One region of the Ancylobacter pratisalsi genome, then DNA from elsewhere that is predicted to be linked to it. Evidence: predicted binding sites of a transcription regulator. Region 1 holds the regulator's gene; each other region holds the start of a gene.
What was found. Region 1 encodes PhoB, which activates phosphate uptake and scavenging genes when phosphate is short. Its sites were predicted from a motif close to TGTCATNNANCTGTCAT; they were not measured.
Positions count from the first base shown of each region.

Region 2: a site for PhoB is predicted at 1,705-1,721, ahead of G3A50_RS18840 (esterase-like activity of phytase family protein). Genes of this name have one in related genera too.
Region 3: a site for PhoB is predicted at 992-1,008, ahead of G3A50_RS20000 (alkaline phosphatase). Genes of this name have one in related genera too.
Region 4: a site for PhoB is predicted at 1,292-1,308, ahead of G3A50_RS06530 (YdcH family protein). Genes of this name have one in related genera too.

Region 1 covers NZ_CP048630.1:1,923,616-1,928,516, reverse strand. Annotated here, with positions in the region: gene G3A50_RS09135 (polyhydroxyalkanoate depolymerase) at 1-839, shown strand, start outside; gene G3A50_RS09130 (LysR family transcriptional regulator) at 843-1,745, opposite strand; gene G3A50_RS09125 (SDR family oxidoreductase) at 1,874-2,638, shown strand; gene phoB (phosphate regulon transcriptional regulator PhoB) at 2,664-3,365, opposite strand; gene phoU (phosphate signaling complex protein PhoU) at 3,401-4,114, opposite strand; gene pstB (phosphate ABC transporter ATP-binding protein PstB) at 4,137-4,901, opposite strand, start outside.
Region 2 covers NZ_CP048630.1:4,037,437-4,042,337, forward strand. Annotated here, with positions in the region: gene G3A50_RS18835 (TRAP transporter substrate-binding protein) at 1-943, opposite strand, end outside; gene G3A50_RS18840 (esterase-like activity of phytase family protein) at 1,785-3,998, shown strand; gene G3A50_RS18845 (TetR/AcrR family transcriptional regulator) at 4,162-4,824, shown strand; gene G3A50_RS18850 (HlyD family secretion protein) at 4,821-4,901, shown strand, end outside.
Region 3 covers NZ_CP048630.1:4,293,034-4,297,934, reverse strand. Annotated here, with positions in the region: gene atpD (F0F1 ATP synthase subunit beta) at 1-800, opposite strand, end outside; gene G3A50_RS20000 (alkaline phosphatase) at 1,058-2,800, shown strand; gene G3A50_RS19995 (hypothetical protein) at 2,876-3,352, shown strand; gene G3A50_RS19990 (ABC transporter ATP-binding protein) at 3,355-4,020, shown strand; gene G3A50_RS19985 (ABC transporter permease) at 4,024-4,901, shown strand, end outside.
Region 4 covers NZ_CP048630.1:1,347,663-1,352,563, forward strand. Annotated here, with positions in the region: gene G3A50_RS06515 (protein-disulfide reductase DsbD domain-containing protein) at 1-244, shown strand, start outside; gene G3A50_RS06520 (peroxiredoxin) at 398-883, shown strand; gene G3A50_RS06525 (YdcH family protein) at 928-1,131, opposite strand; gene G3A50_RS06530 (YdcH family protein) at 1,339-1,515, shown strand; gene G3A50_RS06535 (propionyl-CoA synthetase) at 1,726-3,669, shown strand; gene G3A50_RS06540 (D-alanine--D-alanine ligase family protein) at 3,870-4,901, shown strand, end outside.

The DNA.
Region 1 (4,901 bases):
ACTACATCGACTATGTGATCGAGATGTTCCGACATCTGGGCGGGGGCGTGCACGTGCTTGCCGTCTGCCAGCCGGCGGTGCCGGTGCTCGCCGCGGTGGCGCGCATGGAAGCGATGGGCGATCCGGACGTGCCCGCGTCCATGGTGCTGATGGGCGGGCCGATCGATACCCGCCAGAACCCGACCGCGGTGAACGACTTCGCCCAGGAACGCGGGCTGGACTGGTTCCGCCGCAACGTCATCACTACCGTGCCGTGGCCCAATGCCGGCCTGATGCGGCAGGTCTATCCCGGCTTCCTGCAGCTTCACGGCTTCATGGCGATGAATCTGGAACGGCACCTTCAGGCCCACGCCGACATGTTCGGCCATCTGGTGAAGGGGGACGGTGATTCCGCCGCCAAGCACCGCGAGTTCTATGACGAGTATCTCTCGGTCATGGACCTGCCGGCGGAATATTACCTGCAGACGCTGCAGACCGTGTTCATCGACCACGCCCTGCCGAAGGGCGAGATGACCCATCGCGGCGAAAAGGTCGACCCGTCCAAGATCCGCAACGTCGCCCTGCTCACCGTCGAGGGCGAGAATGACGACATTTCGGGTGTGGGCCAGACGCGGGCGGCGCAGACGCTGTGCTCCAGCCTGCCCGACGACATGCGCGCGCATTATCTTCAGCCCACCGTCGGCCATTACGGCGTATTCAACGGCTCGCGGTTCCGCGCCGAGATCGCCCCGCGCATCTCCGACTTCGTGCTCAGCCACAACTGGCCGCGCAAGGGGGACAACGCGGCCAAGGCCGCGATGGAGCCCGAAAAGCCGAAAGCCGCCGCCCCCAAGGCGTAGGCGTTACAGACCGGCCTCCCAGTAGGGCGGGTCGCCGAACGCCGCGCGCAGGCAGTCCGCCAGCGCGCGCAGCTTGGCCGAGGGGTGCCGCCCCTCGGGATGGGCGACATAGATGAATTCCGGCTCGGGGGCTGCCCCGACCTCGACCACCCGAAGCGTGCCGGCCCGGATGTCGGGACCGGCGAGGAACAGCGGCAGCAGCGTGATGCCGAGCCCGGCGCTCGCGGCGTCGCGCATCACCATGCCGTTGTTGACGCGCAGCGCGACCTTGCCGCGCACCTGAACCACCTTTTGCGCCGTCACGAACCGCCAGTCGCCAATGCCGCGATGGGTGTAGAAAATGCCCCGATGGCCGTCGAGCTCGTTCAGGGTGCGGGGCGTGCCGTGGCGCTCCAGATAGTCCTGCGAGGCGACCAGCACCCGCCGGCTGCGGGCGAGGCGCCAAGCCATTAGCCGGCTATCATGCATCGGCCCATGGCGCACCACGCCGTCAAAGCCCTCCGCCTGCGCGTCGATGCGGCGGTCGTCGAGCTCAAGCGTCAGTTCGATCTCGGGATGGCGAAGCAGGAACGGGTAGAGCGCGGGCCCGATATGCAGGTTGGTCAAGCTCACCGGGGCCGAGATCCGCAGGGGACCGGCCAGCGTCCCGCGCCGCTCGGCCAGCGCGGCGACGGCGGTGTCGAGGCGGCGCAGCGATTCCGACGCCAGTTCCAGGAAGGCCAGCCCGTCCTCGGTGAGCGACAGCTTGCGGGTCGAGCGATGCACGAGGCTGGCCCCGAGGCGGCGTTCGAGCTGGGCCAGCCGGTCGCTGACCACGGACTTCGACAGCCGCAGCCGGCGGGCGGCCTCGCTGATCGAGCCGGCCTCGGCGATGGCGACGAAGGCGCTGATGCCATCAAGCTTCATTGTTCGGTATTTCCGGACATGAATTCCACTTGCGGGAGGCTAATCCGAACGCAGCGGCAGCGCCATACTCTCCCGCAACACAGGCCCCGGTTTCCCCGGCGGCCAATCGTTCATCGAGGAGAATTTCCATGCCACGCATCAAGGACAAGGTCGCGCTGGTCGTCGGCGCCAGCTCCGGCATCGGCCACGCCACCGCGAAGCTGTTCGCGGCCGAGGGCGCGAAGGTGGTGGTCGGGGCCCGCCGCAAGGACGAGCTGGACGCGCTGGTGTCCGAGATCGCCGCCGCCGGTGGCGACGCGGTGGCGCTGGCCGGCGACGTGCGCTCGGAAGACTATGCGCAGGCGCTGGTGGCACTGGCGAGCGAGCGCTACGGGCGGCTCGACATCGCCTTCAACAATGCCGGCACGCTCGGCGAGAAGGGCCCCAGCACCGGCATCTCGGCGGCGGGCTGGAACGACGCGCTGGCGATCAACCTGACCGGCTCCTTCTTCGGCGCCAAGCACCAGATCGCGCAGATGCTGAAGAACGGGGGCGGGTCGGTGATCTTCACCTCGACCTTTGTCGGCCACACCACGGCGTTTCCGGGCCTCGCCGCCTATGCGGCGTCGAAATCAGGGCTGATCGGCCTCACCCAGGCCCTGGCCGCCGAATTCGGGCCGCAGGGCGTGCGGGTCAACGCCGTGCTCCCCGGCGCGGTGGAGACGGAGATGTACCGCGAGGCCAACGACACGCCGGAAACGCAGGCCTTCATCACCGGGCTGCATGCGCTCAAGCGCATCGCCCGGGCGGAGGAACTGGCGCATTCGGTGCTCTATCTCGCCTCGGACGATTCGTCCTTCGTGTCCGGCACCGCGCATCTGGTCGATGGCGGGCTGTCGATCACCCGCAGCTGAGAGGCGACGCTGGCGTCCCGCGCCCTCAATGGGCGCGGGCGAACATCTCGTTGAACGAGTAACCCGAGCCGCGCACGGTGCGGATGGGGTCGGGCTGGCGCGGGCGGTTGAGCGCCTTGCGCAGCCGGCCCACATGCACGTCGACCGTGCGCTCGTCGATGTAGACGTCCTGGCCCCACACGCCATCGAGCAGCTGCTCGCGCGAATAGACCCGGCCGGGCGACTGCATGAGGAATTCGAGCAGGCGGAACTCGGTCGGGCCCAGATGCAGCTCCCGGCCGTTGCGATGCACGCGCTTGGTCTCGCGGTCCAACTCGATGTCACCGGCCCGCAACAAGGTGGAGATATGGTCCGGCTTGGCTCGGCGCAGCAGCGCGCGCACGCGCGCCACCAGCTCCGGAACCGAGAACGGCTTGACCACATAGTCGTCCGCGCCGGTGGCGAGGCCGCGCACGCGCTCGGTCTCTTCCCCGCGCGCGGTCAGCATCAATACCGGCATGCGCTCGGTTTCCGGCCGGGCGCGCAGGCGCCGGCACAGCTCGATGCCGGAAAGCCCCGGCAGCATCCAGTCGAGAATGACGAGGTCGGGCACGCTCTCGCGCAACCTCGTCTCCGCCTCGTCGCCGCGCGCGACGCTCTCCACGGCATAGCCTTCGGACTCGAGATTGTAACGAAGGAGCAGTGTCAGTGGCTCCTCGTCCTCGACGATCAGAATATTGGTCGGCATTTCTTGCCTCGATCAGACCCGGACGCTGCCCGGCCTCAGGCCGGGAACGGCACCGTGGTCAGGCTGCTGGTGTCCTGCTTGGGGCGCTCGTCGGCAAACAGCTGACCGGTGGACAGGTAGTGCACCGTCTCGGCGATGTTGGTCGCGTGGTCGCCGATACGCTCGATGTTCTTGGCGCAGAACAGCAGGTGGGTGCACAGCGAGATGTTGCGCGGGTCTTCCATCATGTAGGTGAGAAGCTCGCGGAACAGGGAGGTGTAGAGAACGTCCACCTCGCCGTCGCGCTTCCACACCTCGATGGCCCGCTCGTCGTCGCGGCTGGCGTAGGAATCCAGCACCGACTTGAGCTGCTCGAGCACCATGCCCGACATGTGCTCCACGCCGCGCACCAGCTTCTGCGGGTGGAACTCGCCGGTGAGCGCGAGAACGCGCTTGGCGGTGTTCTTGGCGAGGTCGCCGATGCGCTCGATGTCGTTGGCGATACGCATCGCGGCCACGATCTCGCGCAGGTCGATCGCCAGCGGCTGGCGCCGGGCGATGGTGAGGATGGCCTTTTCCTCGATCTCGCGCTGAAGCAGGTCGATCGGCCCGTCGAGCACGATGACCTTCTGGGCGAGTTCGGTGTCGCGCTTCACCAGCGCCACGACCGAATCGGCGACCAGGCGCTCGGCCTGTCCGCCCATCTCGACGACGCGCCGGGAGAGTTCCTTCAGGTCGCTGTCGAAGGAGGAGACGATATGTTCGGGCATGGGATGATCCTCTGCCGCCGGTTCAGCCGAAGCGGCCGGTGATGTAATCGCGGGTGCGCGCTTCACGCGGGTTGGTGAAGATCTCGTTCGACGCGGCGACCTCGATGAGTTCGCCGAGGTAGAAGAAGGAGGTGATGTCGGCGCAGCGCGCCGCCTGCTGCATGTTGTGCGTGACGATGACGATGGTGAATTCCTGCTTCAGCTCGTCGATCAGGTCCTCGATCTTCGAGGTCGAGATCGGGTCGAGCGCCGAGGTCGGCTCGTCGAGCAGGATCACTTCCGGGCGCACCGCGATGGTGCGGGCGATGCACAAGCGCTGCTGCTGGCCGCCCGACATGCCGAGCGCGGAGGTGTGCAGGCGGTCCTTGGTCTCGTCCCAGATCGCGGCTTTGCGCAGGCACCATTCCACCCGCTCGTCCATCTGCGCCTTGTTGAGCCGCTCGTGCAGCTTCACGCCGAACGCGATGTTGTCGTAGATCGACATCGGGAACGGGGTCGGCTTCTGGAACACCATGCCGATGCGCGAGCGCACGACGGTCGAGTCCAGGCCCTTGCCGAGCAGGTCCACGCCGTCGAGCCAGATGTTGCCTTCCGCGCGCTGGCCCGGATAGAGCTGGTACATGCGGTTGAAGATGCGCAGCAGGGTGGACTTGCCGCAGCCCGAGGGCCCGATCATCGCGGTGACGCGCTTCTCGGGGATCTCGAAATTGACGTTCTTCAGCGCGTGGTTGTCGCCGTAGTAGAAATTGAGCTTGTCCACCTTGAGCTTGGGCTCGGCCGAGGGGGC
Region 2 (4,901 bases), 2.1 Mb from region 1:
CCTTGGGCGTGCGGTACACCGTGACGCCGAGCTGTTCCTGGAGCTTCTTGAGGTCGGCCGAGTAGTTGTCGAGCGCGAAATAGGTGTTCGACGCCGCCGAGGCATCGACGCCGTGCCGCAGGATCGCCTGCAGGTCGGGGTCGAGATCGTCCATGAAGTCCCGGTTGAACAGGAATTCGAAGGCTTCAGATGCCTGATGATAGGAGCTGAGATAGTAGTTGGTGGCCACGTCTGCCGTGCCGAAGCGCAGGTCCGACGAGGGATTGTTGAACTCGAACGCATCGATGACGCCGCGTTCCATCGCTGGCACGATTTCGCCGCCTGGAAGCTGGGCGACGCTCATGCCCATCTGCTGCATCAGGTCGGCCGCCAGTCCGACGGTACGGTACTTGATGCCCTGAATGTCGGCGACGCCGTTGATCGGCTTCTTGAACCAGCCAAAGGGCTGCGCCGGCATCGGGAAGCCGAACAGGCCGTAGACGTTGAGGCCGAGGATGTCCTGGGTAAGCTCGCGATAAAGTTCCTGTCCGCCGCCCTGGTAATACCAGCCGAGCATCGTGGTGGCGGAGCCGCCAAAGACGGGGCCGGTTCCGAAGAAGGACGCGCCCTTGTGCTTGCCGTACCAATAGGAAGACACGCTGTGCGCGGCGTCGATCACGCCGTCATTGACGCCGTCGAGCACCTGGAAGGCACCGACCACCGCGCCAGCGGGCAGGAGATCGATCTTGAGACGTCCGCCCGACATTTCCTCAACGGCGACGACATACTGACGGGCGAAGTCCATCCAGATGTCCGATGCCGGCCAGGAAGTCTGCATCTTTACCACTACCGGGGCCTGGGCAAGCACGGCCGGTGCGGCGAGAGCGCTGGCGGCGACGCCACCCGCGAGAGCGCCCGAGCTGAGAAATGAGCGACGCGAGAGCGCCTTCGTAGACTTCGACATTCGTTCCTCCCGTTTTCGGATTCCGGATATTGATCCGGTTGAATTCGGCACTTTAAGCGGCCGATTTACATTTAGGTGATCGAGTAGGCGATATTACGAGTGATCGGCAAATGACGTTTAGTTCAGTCCGTAGAAGTTGTTATTAGCTTTCAGGTTCTCCAGAGCAGACAAGAAAAAGCTGTCGGTCGAGCGAAGTGCTGACCGTTATACATGCTGTGCTGGACCCCAATGCTGATCCCTCGGCAGTCCTACAGGTGGTTCAGTTGCGGGTCTTCAGTTACGCAACGACGTCAGCGGCGTGGATTACCTTGTCGCGCCACCTCATGCTCCCATGGCGATCGTCACATGCGTCTCGCAAGCAACTAGGAGCGTGTTGTGGAGATACGCAGCATCCACTTCAGCGTCGCTTGAACCGCAGCCTGCAGGCCATTGGCTCGGAGCGGGTGTTACGCGCGTCCCGAACCGTTGGAACCCCGTCTAGCAACGTGCAGCCCGTCATCGGGCCAATACGTGCTTGCGGCACTGCCGTGGAATAAATGGCTCATACTTCCTCCCAATGTGCGTACCCAGATGAACTGAGTTCTCCACACTGCGAGACCGGGCATCCGGTCTCGCCGGGCAGCGCTTGTGCGCCTTGTCCCGATGGCACAAGGAGACGATGCCCGGGGGGCAAGCGCAAGTACTAAATTGTAGCTTTTTACCCAATCGGATTGGACGAAAGTCGTAGACGGCGGCGCTATCGCAACGATTCCGCGTGATTTCGTCATCCCCTTGTCATTCGCAGATACTTGAAGTGCGCCCCAAGGCGGACTCGGGGTCCGCGCCACCAGGGATCTCACTCATGCGCTCCATTCTTCTCGCAGGCGTGTCGGCCATCGTGCTTGGCCTTGCGGCTTCCGCAGCTGTTGCCCAGTCGCCGGCGCCGTTCAATCGCATTGCGACGTTCAATGTCATCGACAACCTGCCCGCAGGCGCGGATCCGTCAAAGTCGACAGCGGCCGAGATCATCACCTTTACCGAGGATGGCAACACGCTGATCTACAGCGACAGCCCCGGGCATCGGATCGGCTTCGTCGACATCACCGATCCGAATATGCCGAAGGCCGCCGGTGTGGTGGCTCTGGACGGCGAGCCGACGACGACCGTCGTTATCGGTGGCAAGGCCTATGTCGGCGTGAACACCTCGGTGACGAAGTCGAACCCTTCAGGCCATCTCGCGGTGGTCGACATCGCCACGCGCAAGGTCGAAGACAAGATCGACCTGGGCGGCCAGCCTGATGCCGTGGCCAAGAGTCCGGATGGCAGCTACCTGGCCATCGCCATCGAGAATGAGCGCGATGAGGAGATCAATGACGGCGCGATGCCCCAGCTGCCGCCGGGCAACCTGACCTATTTCGAGGTCAAGAACGGCCGCGTGGTCGACGAGTCCAAGAAGGTTGTTGATCTCACGGGCCTCGCCGCCGTAGTGCCCGAGGACCCCGAGCCTGAATATGTCGACATCAACTCCCGCAACGAAGTCGTCGTGACGCTGCAGGAGAACAATCACATCGTTATCGTGGACCTGCCCACCGGCAAGGTGACGAACAGCTTCTCCGCTGGCACGGTGGACCTCGACCAGATCGATACCAAGAAGGACAAGGTGATCGACCTGTCCGGCTCGATGAAGGATGTGCCGCGCGAGCCCGACACCGTTCAGTGGATCGATGACAACCGCTTTGTCATTGCCAATGAAGGCGACTGGAAAGGCGGCACGCGCGGCTTCAGCATCTTCGACAAGACCGGCAAGCTGCTGTTCGAGTCCGGCAACGTGCCGGAGCACATGGCGGTGAGCCTTGGGCACTACCCCGACAAGCGCAACAAGAAGGGCATCGAGATGGAGGGCGCAGAAGTCGCGACCTTCGGTGATGACCGCCTGATCTTCGTTGCCTCCGAGCGCGGCTCCATTGTTTTTGTGTACCGCGACAAGGGTGGTGCCGAGGCACCGGAATTCCTGCAGGTGCTGCCGGGTGGCATCGGGCCGGAGGGGCTGATGGCCATTCCGAGCCGCAACCTGTTCGTCACCGCCAGCGAAACGGACCTGCGCGATGAAGGCGGGATTGGTTCCGTCGTGACGGTCTACGAGCGCCAGGCTGGCAAGAGCTCGACCTATCCGACCATCAAGTCGGTGAACGGGCCTGACGGTCTGCCGATCTGGTGGTCCGCGCTCTCCGGCTTCGCGGCGGATCCCGCAACGCCTGCCAAGCTCTATGCCGTGACCGACAGCGCGTATGCGCAGGCCCGGGTACTGACCGTCGACGCTTCGTCGATCCCGGCGAAGATCACCGACGCGATGGTGCTGACCCGCGACGGGCAGCCGGCCAAGGGGCTCGACCTCGAAGGCATCGCGGTTCGGCCGGAAGGGGGCTTCTGGATCGTTTCCGAAGGCAATCCGGAGAAGAAGGAAAATCCGACGCAGAATCTTCTGCTGCGCGTGGGTGCCGATGGCGCGATCGCCGAGGAGATTGCCCTTCCTGAAGCCGTCGCCGCACAGGCCAAGCGCTTCGGCTTCGAGGGTGTGGCCGTGGTCGGTTCCGGCGCGAACGAGACGGTCTGGATCGCCGTTCAGCGGGAGTGGAAGGACGATCCCAAGGGCTTCGTGAAGCTGATCGCCTACACGCCCGCAACGATGAGCTGGGCTTATGTGCGCTATCCGCTCGACCAGCCCGAAAAGGGGTGGATCGGCCTCTCTGAGCTGACCGCCTACAAGGACGGCTTTCTGGTGATCGAGCGCGACAACCAGATCGGCCCCAGCGCCAAGGTGAAGAAGCTCACCTATGTCTCGCTCAAGGGAGTGACCCCGGTCGCCCTGGGGTCGGAGGCCCAGCCGCCGGTGCTGGTCAAAACCGACGCGAAGGACCTTCTGCCGCTTCTCAAGGCTCCCAACGGCTATGTGCTCGACAAGATCGAGAGCTTTGCCATCGACAAGGACGGCAATGCGTTTCTCGTGACGGACAATGACGGCGTCGACGGTTCTTCCGGCGAAACCCAGTTCTTCGCCATCGGCAAGATGAACTGATCGCATAACCATAGCCATCAAGGTGGACGGGCGCCCTCGCGGCGCCCGTTTTGCGTTTGGCCTGGGTGCATTCCGGCGAGGGGCCTGCCTGTCATGAAGGAACCCTCGTCAAACGGACCATGTTGATTTATGACTGACTGGTCAGTCATAGAAGGAGGGCGGCGTGGCCGACGAATCCGACGCGCACGGAGGTACTGTTTCGCCGGCGCGTGGCCGGAAAGCGGGCAGGGACCCGGCCGATCGCCGTCGGGCGATACTCGACGCCGCCCTTGTGGTGTTCGCAGAGCGCGGTTTCGCCGGGGCGCGCATGCAGGACGTGGCCACCCGCGCCGGCGTCGCGAAAGGCACGCTTTACCTCTATTTCAAGGCCAAGGAGGCGCTCTTCGAAGGGCTTGTGCGTGAAGCGATCGATCCGGTTTTGGGCCGGATGGAGCGCGAATTCGCGGAGTTTACCGGCAGCACACGGCAGTTCCTCTCGGTGCTGTTCGCGCATCTGGCCAACGAAGCGGTGCGTTCACCGCGCCGGCATGTCATTCGGCTGCTGCTTGGCGAGGGGGAGCGCTTTCCCGAGCTTGCCGATTTCTATTATCGCGAGGTGGTATCGCGGGGGCTCGGCCTGTTGCGTGCGATCAACGCGCGTGCGCTGGAGCGCGGTGAGATCTCCTCCGACGCGGGACTGCGCTTTCCCCAGCTTCTCGTCGCCCCTCTTCTCGTCGCCACGGCGTGGGAGGGCTTGTTTCAGCGCAACGAAACACTGGACGTGGCGGGCATGTTGGAAGCGCATGCTGAGATCGTGCTGAGGGGGCTAGGGTGGAGGGATTCATGAGGCGCATCCGCTCAAAGGGGGGCCTCGGTGCGCTGCTGCTCGCCCTTGCGCTGGCGGCGTGCGCCGACAAAGGCCCG
Region 3 (4,901 bases), 2.2 Mb from region 1:
GGAATGCGCCCGAGCAGCCCCGAAACCTCCGCCCCCGCCTGCACGAAGCGGAACACGTTATCCATCAGCAGCAGCACGTTGCGGTGCAGCTCGTCGCGGAAATACTCGGCGATGGTGATCGCGGTCATCGGCACCCGCCAGCGCGCGCCCGGCGGCTCGTTCATCTGGCCGTAAACCAGCACGGTGCGGTCCAGTACCTTGGAGGCGGTCATGTCCTGAAGCATTTCGTGCCCCTCGCGGGAGCGCTCGCCGACACCGGCAAAGACCGAGATGCCCTGATAGCTGGCCACCATGGCGTGGATCAGCTCCATCACCAGCACGGTCTTGCCGACACCCGCCCCGCCGAACATCGCCGCCTTGCCGCCCTGCGCCAGCGGCGTGAGCAGGTCCAGCACCTTGATACCGGTTGCGAAGAGGTCGGATGTGCCGGTCTGCCTGTCGAGCGCGGGCGCGGCGCGATGGATCGGTCGCTTCGGCACATCGCCGGGCAGGGGACCCAGACGATCACCCACCGTTCCGACCACGTCGAGCAGGCGGCCCAGCACCGCATCGCCCACCGGCACCTCGATCGGCCCGCCGGAGCGTCTGACGACGTCGCCGCGCCTCAGCCCGGTGGTGGCCTGCAGGGCGATGGCCCGCACCGTGCTGCGGTCGAGATGGGCCTGCACCTCGGCAATGATGGTGCCGCTGCGGTCGTCGCCGATCGACACGGATTCGTTGATCTCCGGCATCGCCCCCTCGCCGAAGTCGATGTCCACCACCGCTCCCCGGACGGCCACGACATTTCCGTTCGTCTCCATCGCAGAATTCTCCTCGTGGAGCACACTACACGCCCGCCACGCCCACCCCTTGATATCCATCATCGCGGGGTCGTTCGCGCGGCGCGTCCATCGCCTGTGTCGGCCAACTGTAGCAGGAAAAAAGGCGGCGCCATGGGAGCCGCGGGGCATCGCCCTGCCGACGGGTACTTCGCCCTTTTGCGCAGGGCGACAGTCATCGCCCTGACATCCAGCGGGACTAACCGGAGGCACGCCCAAATTCCTCGGGAGAAACGCGGATGCGAAGCCTGCTCGTGGCCCTTGCGGCCACCACCTGTCTTGTCTCGGTTGCCAATGCGGCGACCGTTTATCCTCTTGACCGCGCCACCATACTCGCAGGCTCGCCCTTCGACCTGAAGGTGGAGTTCGACACCGTCGTCGCGCCGGCCGACGTCACCGTCACCATCAATGGCGAGCCGGCCGAGAAGGTTCTCGGCAAGAGCGTCGAGTTCGTCGAGAAGGAGGAGGGCGCCGACGCCTCCGCCGTGCTCGTGCGCGCCGTCCGCATCGCCAGCCCGGGCTCCTACACCGTGGAAGCCAAGGCCGGCGCCGAGACCCGCACCGTAGTCTGGGATGTCTACGCGACGCCCGCGACGCCCAAGGCGAAGAACGTCATCTTCTTCCTAGGCGACGGCCTCTCGGTGGCGCACCGCACCGGCGCCCGTCTCATGTCCAAGGGCATGCATGAGGGCAAGGCCGACGGCCGCCTGAACATGGACGACATCCCGCCGGCCGCCTTCATCGGTACCTCGGCGACGAACGCCATCGCCACCGACAGCGCCAACACAATGTCGGCCTACATGACCGGCCACAAGACTGCCGTGAACGCTATCGGCGTCTATGCCGACCGCACCAAGGATCCCTTCGACGATCCGCGCGTGGAGAACATCGCCGAGGCCCTGCGCCGTACCACCAAGAAGTCGATCGGCATCGTGGCGAAGTCCGAGGTCGAGGACGCCACCCCGGCCGCCGTCGTCGCCCACACCCGCCTGCGGGCCCGCAAGGCGGAGATCGTCGGCGACCTGTTCGACATCAAGCCCGAGGTCCTCCTGGGCGGCGGCTCGGCCTACTTCCTGCCCAAGGCGACGCCGGGCTCGAAGCGCAAGGACGAGAAGGACTACGTCCAGATGTTCCGCGATGCCGGCTACACGCTGGCCACCAGCAAGGACGAGCTGGCCACGGCAGCGGGTACCAATTCGGGCAAGATTCTCGGCCTGTTCCACACCGGCAACATGGACGCGGAACTCGACCGCCAGTTCCTGAAGAAGGGCACGGTGTCGAAGTTCCCGAACCAGCCGGGCCTGGTCGATATGACCAAGGTGGCGATCGACGAACTGGCCAAGAACCCGGAGGGCTTCTTCCTGATGGTCGAAGGCTCCTCCATCGACAAGATGTCCCACCCGATGGACTGGGACCGCGCGCTGGTGGACACCATCGAGTTCGACCAGGCCATCGGCATCGCCGTCGACTTCGCCAAGACCCATCCCGACACGCTGATCGTCGTCACCGGCGACCACACCCACGGCGTGTCGATCATCGGCACGGTCGATGACGACAAGCCGGGCACCGAGATGCGCGAGAAAGTCGGTACCTACGCCGATGCCGGCTTCCCGAACTATGAGGACAAGGACGGCGACGGCTACCCCGACCGCATCGATGTCTCCCGTCGGCTGATGCTCTTCTCCAACAACTTCCCCGACTATTACGAAACCTTCCGTCCCAAGCTTGACGGTCCGTTCGAGCCGGCGGTGAAGAACGAGAAGGGCGAGTACGTGGCGAACGAGCAGTACAAGGACGTGCCCGGCGCCGTGCTGCGCATCGGCAATATCCCCCGCGACGGCGACACGGCGGTCCACGCGGTCGACGACGTGGTGCTGCAGGTTACCGGCCCGGGTGGGGACGGCTTCCGCGGCTACATGGAGCAGAGCGACGTCTACCGCGCGCTGGTCGATGCGATGGCCCTCGCCCCCAAGCAGAACTGACACGCGTGATCCACAGCGACCTTCCCGGCCCGGGCGGCAGCGCCCGGGCCGGGCCCATTCGGGGGAGTACGGCACATGGCGCAGAAGAGGGCACGACACGCGCTTTCGCGGCGGCACCTGCTACAGGCCGCCGCCGGCCTGTGCGCCGGCTCCTGCCTCATGACGTCCCGCGCGGCCTATGCCGCGACCCTGCTCGATTTCGACGAGCTTTACGGCACGGTCGGCGTGCTCGGCCTGACCTTTTCCGACAAGGTGAAGGCGCTGAACGGCCACGAGGTCGCGATGCGCGGCTTCATGGCGCCGCCGCTCAAGGCGGAGGCCGACTTCTTCGTGCTCACCGAAATTCCGATGTCGCTCTGCCCGTTCTGCTCCTCCGATGCGGACTGGCCGGACAACATCGTCGTCATTCGCCTGAACCGGGCCCAGACCTTCGAGCAGGCCAATGCGCTGATCGAAGTTGAGGGCACGCTGGAGGTCGGTTCCTGGACCGATCCCGCGACCGGCTTCGTCAGTCTCCTGCGCATCGTCGGCGCCAGCTTTCGCGCGGCCTGATCATGTCCGACCTTCTGCTGCGCGACGTCGTGGTGCGCTTTCCCGGGCTGGAAAGCCCCGCGCTCGCCATTCCCGCGCTGGACCTTCCCGCCGGCGCACAGGTCGCGCTCACCGGCCCCTCGGGATGCGGAAAGACCACGCTGATCAATGTGTTGACAGGCCTGGAGCGCGTCAGCCACGGCCGCGTCGCGTGGAACGGCACGGATCTCGCAACATTGGGCGAGGGCGAGCGCGACCGCTGGCGCGCCGCCAATGTCGGCCTCGTCATGCAGGACTTCCACCTGTTCCCCGGTCTTTCCGCGCTGGAGAACGTGCTGCTCCCGCAGCGTCTGGCTCGGTTCCGCCTTCCGGCCGGGGTGAGGGACGAAGCGGTGCGCCTGCTCGGGCGCGTCGGCATCACCCGGCTGGAACAGCCAATTGAGACCATGTCGCGTGGCCAGATGCAGCGGGTGGCCGTGGCCCGGGCGCTGGTCGCCCGACCGGGCATCATCGTCGCCGACGAGCCGACCGCCAGCCTCGACGGTGCTTCCGGCGCGGCGGTCGCCGAACTCCTCACCGGACTGGCCGGGGAGGCCGGCGCCACGCTGATCGTGGCCAGCCACGACCCCCGGCTGGTGGAACGCCTCGGGCACACCCTGCGCCTCGACGGCGGCCGACTGGAGAGCTGAGCCATGTTCCGCTTCATTCAGGCCGACCTCAGGCGCCACTGGGCCGGCGTCGTCGCCGTCACCCTCATCGTCGCCCTTGCCACCGCGCTCGGCGTGGTGGTGACGCTGCAGGAGCGCGCGCTACGGCTCGGCAGCGCCCGCGCGGCGGAGGCGTTCGACCTCGTCATCGGCGCGCCGGGAAGCGAGACCCAGCTCGTGCTGTCCTCGGTCTTCCTGCAGGCCGCGCCCTTGCCGCTCATGCCTGGCAGCGTGCTCGCCGGCCTCCTCGCCGATCCCCGCGTCGCCTGGGCGGCTCCGGTCGGATTCGGCGATTTCGTCGAGGGCAGCCCGATCGTCGGCACCACCTCCGCGCTGGTCGAGGGCGTCGGCGGCGTGTCGCAGGGCAGGGCGTTCGAGCATGTCGGCGATGCGATCATCGGCGCTTCGGTCGGCATGCGCATCGCCGACACGTTCCATCCCCAGCATGGCCGGGTAGGCGAGCCGGCCGGGGTTCATACCGAGGCCAGCTATCATGTCGTCGGCCGGCTCAGGCCGACCGGCACGGCCTGGGACCGCGCCGTGCTGGTGCCGATCGAAGCGGTCTGGCATCTCCACCAGCACGAGGCACCCGCAAAGCCCACCGCCGGCGCGGTGCCGGAACCCTTCTTCCAGCCTCCCCATGAGCCGGACGGCGACCATCCCGACGGCCTCGGTTTCGCCGCTCCGATCCGGCCCGACGCCGTGGCCGCGCCGGACGCGCCGGGCCTGCCGGCCATTGTCGTGAAGCCGAAATCGATCGCCGACGCCTACAAGCTCCGGCAAAGCTACCGCAACGATCACACCATCGCCGTGTTCCCCGGCGAGGTGCTGACCCGGCTCTACGGCACGCTCGGCGATGTGCG
Region 4 (4,901 bases), 580 kb from region 1:
GTCGATCCGCGTCGAAACCGCGGTCGGAGACGCCGATCACGCCGATCTTTTCGTCGAAGGACCCGACGAAAGCTGGGCCCTGCCCCTCCCCACGCGCGAGAATGGCGCCGATGGCACGACGGTTTTCGTCCTGCCGGTCGATGGCGTGCCGAAGGGCGCGGACATCGCACGCACGCCGCTGCGCTTCACCCTGATCGACGGCCGCCGCGCAATCGAAGTTGAAGCGCCGCTTTCCGCACGCTGAAGCGTCTTCCCGACACGCGGGAAATGACTATGCTACCGCGCGAGCGAGAGCGCGCAGCCCCTTGACCGTGATCGACGACATCGCGGTCGGGCGGGCTTTTGCGCGTAGCTCGACGTTCCACACGCAAAATCACCGCGCCGAAAGGAGACATCTATGACGATCAAGGTTGGCGACATGCTGCCCAGCGCGACCTTCCGCGTCGCCACTGCCGACGGCCCGGTGCCGAAGTCGACGGACGAGATCTTCAAGAACAAGAAGGTCGTGCTGTTCGCCGTACCCGGCGCCTTCACGCCCACCTGCCACAAGAATCACCTGCCGAGCTTCATCGCCCGCGCCGACGAAATCTTCGCCAAGGGCGTCAGCACCATCGCGGTCACCGCGGTCAATGACCCCTTCGTGATGGAAGCGTGGGAAAAGGCCTCCAACGCCGGCGGCAAGATTGTTTTCCTCTCCGACGGCAATGGCGATTTCGCCAAGGAAATCGGCCTCTCCTTCGACGGCTCCGCCGCCGGCCTGGGCCTTCGCTCCAAGCGCTATTCCATGCTGGTAGACGACGGCGAAGTGCTGGTCATGAATGTCGAGGATGTGCCGAGCAAGGCCGACAAGACCAACGCCGACGTGCTGCTCACGCAGTTCTGATATCCCGGTCCCGGCGCCCGGCGCCGGGATCGCCCTTCCCGCGCTCAGGCGATGATGTCAGGGCAAATCTGGTCCTCGACGAAACTGATGCGGTCCTTCAGCGCCAGTTTGCGCTTCTTGAAGCGCGCGAGCTGAAGCTGGTCGTTGCCCGGCATGTCGTGCAACGCCTCGATTGCGACATCCAGATCGCGGTGCTCTTGCCTCAGACGCTCCAGAAGCGCCCTGAGCTCGCGTTCCTCGTCCGCCATTATCTGTGCCAAAACGCCCAACCCGCCGACTGACTCGCCCCCGCTACCGACGGGGCCCTCCACACAGTATTGCCGTCCTTCCGCCGGCCCGCAATACGGCCCGGCCCACGCGAACGTGCTGCAGTGCAGCACATCGTTCCGTCGACAGGCGACGCCGCAAGTGACAGACTGATGACGTTCACTTCCAGAGACAGGGAGATATCGTCCATGTCCATGCAGGCGCATGTTACGGAGTTGGAACGTCGCCATCAGGCGCTCGAAAAGGAGCTGCGGGCCGAAGTCACCCGTCCTAGCTCCGACGAGGTACGGGTCACCGACCTGAAACGACGCAAGCTCCTTCTGAAGGACGAAATTACGCGGCTGAAGGAGTCTCCGCTTCATTGAGCCGAGACTCTTGATAGCGCTGACTTTGCCGCCGGCCTCCTGGGCCGGCGGTTTGTTTTTGAGGACGACATTTCTCCATCTCGCCCTGTCGGACGACCGCGCTGCGCTCGACAAAGGTCGTAAGCATTTCCGCTTCTTGAAATCACAGGCCGGAAACGGAATTCTGGGCACAGCCAAAAAAACAATAATGTGACCCTTGGAGACGCCACGATGACCACCCCGGACCGCCCGGTTGCCACCAGTCGCTATCCCGCCATCTACGATCGTTCGATACAGGATCCGGAGGGTTTCTGGCGCGAGGCGGCCCGCGCGATCGACTGGATCGCCGAACCGAGGGAGATTTTCGATTCCTCGCTCGGCGTCTATGGGCGCTGGTTCGTCGGTGGCCTTACCAATATGTGCCACAACGCGGTTGATCGGCATGTCGATGCGGGCCGCGGCCAGCAGCCGGCGATCTATTACGACAGCCCGGTCACCGGCACGAAGCGCACCGTCACCTATTCCGAACTGCTGACCGAAGTGCGTCTGCTTGGCGGCGTGTTGCGCGATCTCGGCGTGGAGAAAGGCGACCGTGTCGTCATCTATATGCCGATGATCCCCGAGGCGCTGTTCGCCATGCTGGCCTGCGCGCGCATCGGCGCGGTGCATTCGGTCGTTTTCGGAGGCTTCGCGGCGGCCGAACTGGCAAGCCGCATCGACGATGCCCGCCCCAAGGTTGTTCTCTCCGCCTCCTGCGGCATCGAGCCGAACCGGACCGTTGCCTACAAGCCGCTTCTCGATCTGGCGCTGACCATGACCAAGAACACGCCGACGGCGTGCGTGGTGCTGCAGCGCCCCCAGGCCGAGGCAAGCCTGAAGGAAGGTCGCGACCACGATTGGAACGCGCTGCGCGAGAAGGCTGCCACGGGCGGCCGTTGGGCGGAATGCGCCACCGTGTCGGCCACCGATCCGCTCTACGTCCTCTACACCTCCGGCACCACCGGGAAGCCCAAGGGCGTGGTGCGCGATACCGGCGGCTACATGGTCGCGCTGCGCTGGTCGATGGAAGGTCTCTACGGCGTGAAACCCGGCGAGGTGTTCTGGTCCGCCTCCGACATCGGTTGGGTTGTCGGGCATTCCTACATCGTCTACGCGCCCCTCCTCACGGGCTGCACGACGGTGCTCTATGAGGGCAAGCCGGTCGGCACACCCGACGCCGGCGTCTTCTGGCGGGTGATCGAGGAATACAAGGTCAGCGCGCTGTTCACCGCGCCGACGGCGCTGCGCGCGATCAAGAAGGAGGACCCGGAAGGCAAGTTGATGGCCGACTATGATCGGTCATCCCTGCGTACTCTTTTTCTCGCCGGCGAGCGCGCCGATCCCGATACGGTGGAGTGGGCGCAGGACAGGCTTTCCGTGCCGGTCGTCGACCATTGGTGGCAGACCGAGACCGGCTGGGCCATCGCCGGCAATCCGATCGGCCTCGGAGCCCTGGATATCAAGGTCGGCTCGACCGGTGTGCCGATGCCCGGCTACACGATCGACATTCTCGATGAGGGCGGGCACCCCGCCGGGCCGAACAAGATGGGGGCGATCGCGATCAAGCTCCCGCTGCCGCCCGGCTGCCTGCCGACACTGTGGCGGCAGGACGAGCGGTTCCGGGAAAGCTACCTCACCGAGTATCCCGGTTACTACAAGACCGCCGATGCCGGCTTCTGTGATCCCGATGGGCAGCTCTACATCATGGGTCGCACCGACGACATCATCAACGTCGCCGGTCATCGCCTCTCCACCGGGGGCATGGAAGAGGTTCTCGCCTCCCATCAGGACGTCGCTGAATGCGCGGTGATCGGCATCCACGACGCGTTGAAGGGTGAAGTGCCGTGCGGCTTCGTGGTCCTTAAGGCTGGAGTGACCCGCGCGCCGAACGAGATCGAGAACGAGATCATTGCGCTGGTGCGCGAGCGCATCGGCCCTGTCGCGGCCTTCCGCATCGCCATCGCCGTGCACCGCCTGCCCAAGACGCGCTCGGGCAAGATCCTGCGTGGCACCATGAAGAAGATCGCCGATTCCGAGCCGTGGAACATGCCCGCCACCATCGACGATCCCTCCTCGCTCGATGAGATCGCCGCGGTCCTTAGTGCGCGTGGCCTGTCCAAGGCCTCGGCCGCGTAAGCCACGGATCCACGCGTTCCGGCAAGGGCGCGGCAGGCGCCGTGCCGGGACGCACCGAATCCGATCAAACCGGTGGGCGGACATGCGCCCGCCAACCCCATCTTTACCAAACGTTCACCCTTTTCGCGCTCGACTGGAGCGTGAATGAAGCGCCCCTTTTGCGGGGCTGCCGAACCTGGTTCCGGGTGGAGTTTTCGACGATGCAGACCGGAACACGGCCAAAGCGCCGGATCGCCGTCCTTTTCGGTGGCCGCTCGCCTGAGCATGACGTTTCCATCCTGTCAGCGACCAACGTCATGCGCGCCCTCGACCCGGCGGCCTATGACGCCGTGCCGGTGTTCGTCACGCGCGAGGGCGCATGGCGGCTCGCTCGCTTCGACGGCTCGGCCTTGGAAACACCCGTCGCCGGGACGCAGATCGCGCTCATTCCCGGAGGGGGCGGGCGGTTGGTGGCGATCGACGAGGCGGCTTCTGGAGACAGAACCTACCGCGACCTGCCCGCCATCGATCTCCTGTTTCCCGTGCTTCACGGCCTGCATGGCGAAGATGGCTCGATCCAGGGACTGGCCGAGGTCGCTCGGGTGCCGCTGGTCGGCTGCGGGATGACCGGCTCGGTCACCGTGATCGACAAGGATCTCGCCAAACGGCTGCTGAGGGATGCGGGGCTTCCCGTCGCGCGCGCGCTGGTCATTCGATCTGGCGACACGCCGTCCTTTCCGGACGTGCAACGCACGCTCGGGCTGCCGCTGTTCGTGAAGCCGGCGCGGCAGGGATCTTCCTTCGGCGTCAGCAAGGTCACATGCGAGAGTGAGTATGAGGCGGCGCTCGCCGAAGGCTTCCGGCACGACATAAAGCTGCTCGCGGAGGAATTCGTCGAGGGGCGGGAGATCGAATGCGCGGTGCTGCAGCGGCCGGATGGCGAGCTTTTCGTCTCCCGTCCCGGCGAAATCGCCCCAGCGGCCAGCCATGGCTTCTACAGCTTCGAGGCCAAGTATATCGACGCCGACGGCGCGGCGGTGATCGTCCCCGCCCAACTGCCGGCGGAGGTGGAAGACGCGTTGCGGGCGATGTCCGCCGCCGCTTTCGAGGCCACCGGCTGCGACGCGATGGCCCGCGTCGACTTCTTTCTCAAGCCGGATATGAGCGTCGTCATCAACGAACTCAACACCATTCCCGGCTTCACCGATATCAGCATGTACGCCAAGGCGATGGCCGCGAGCGGCGTCAGCTAC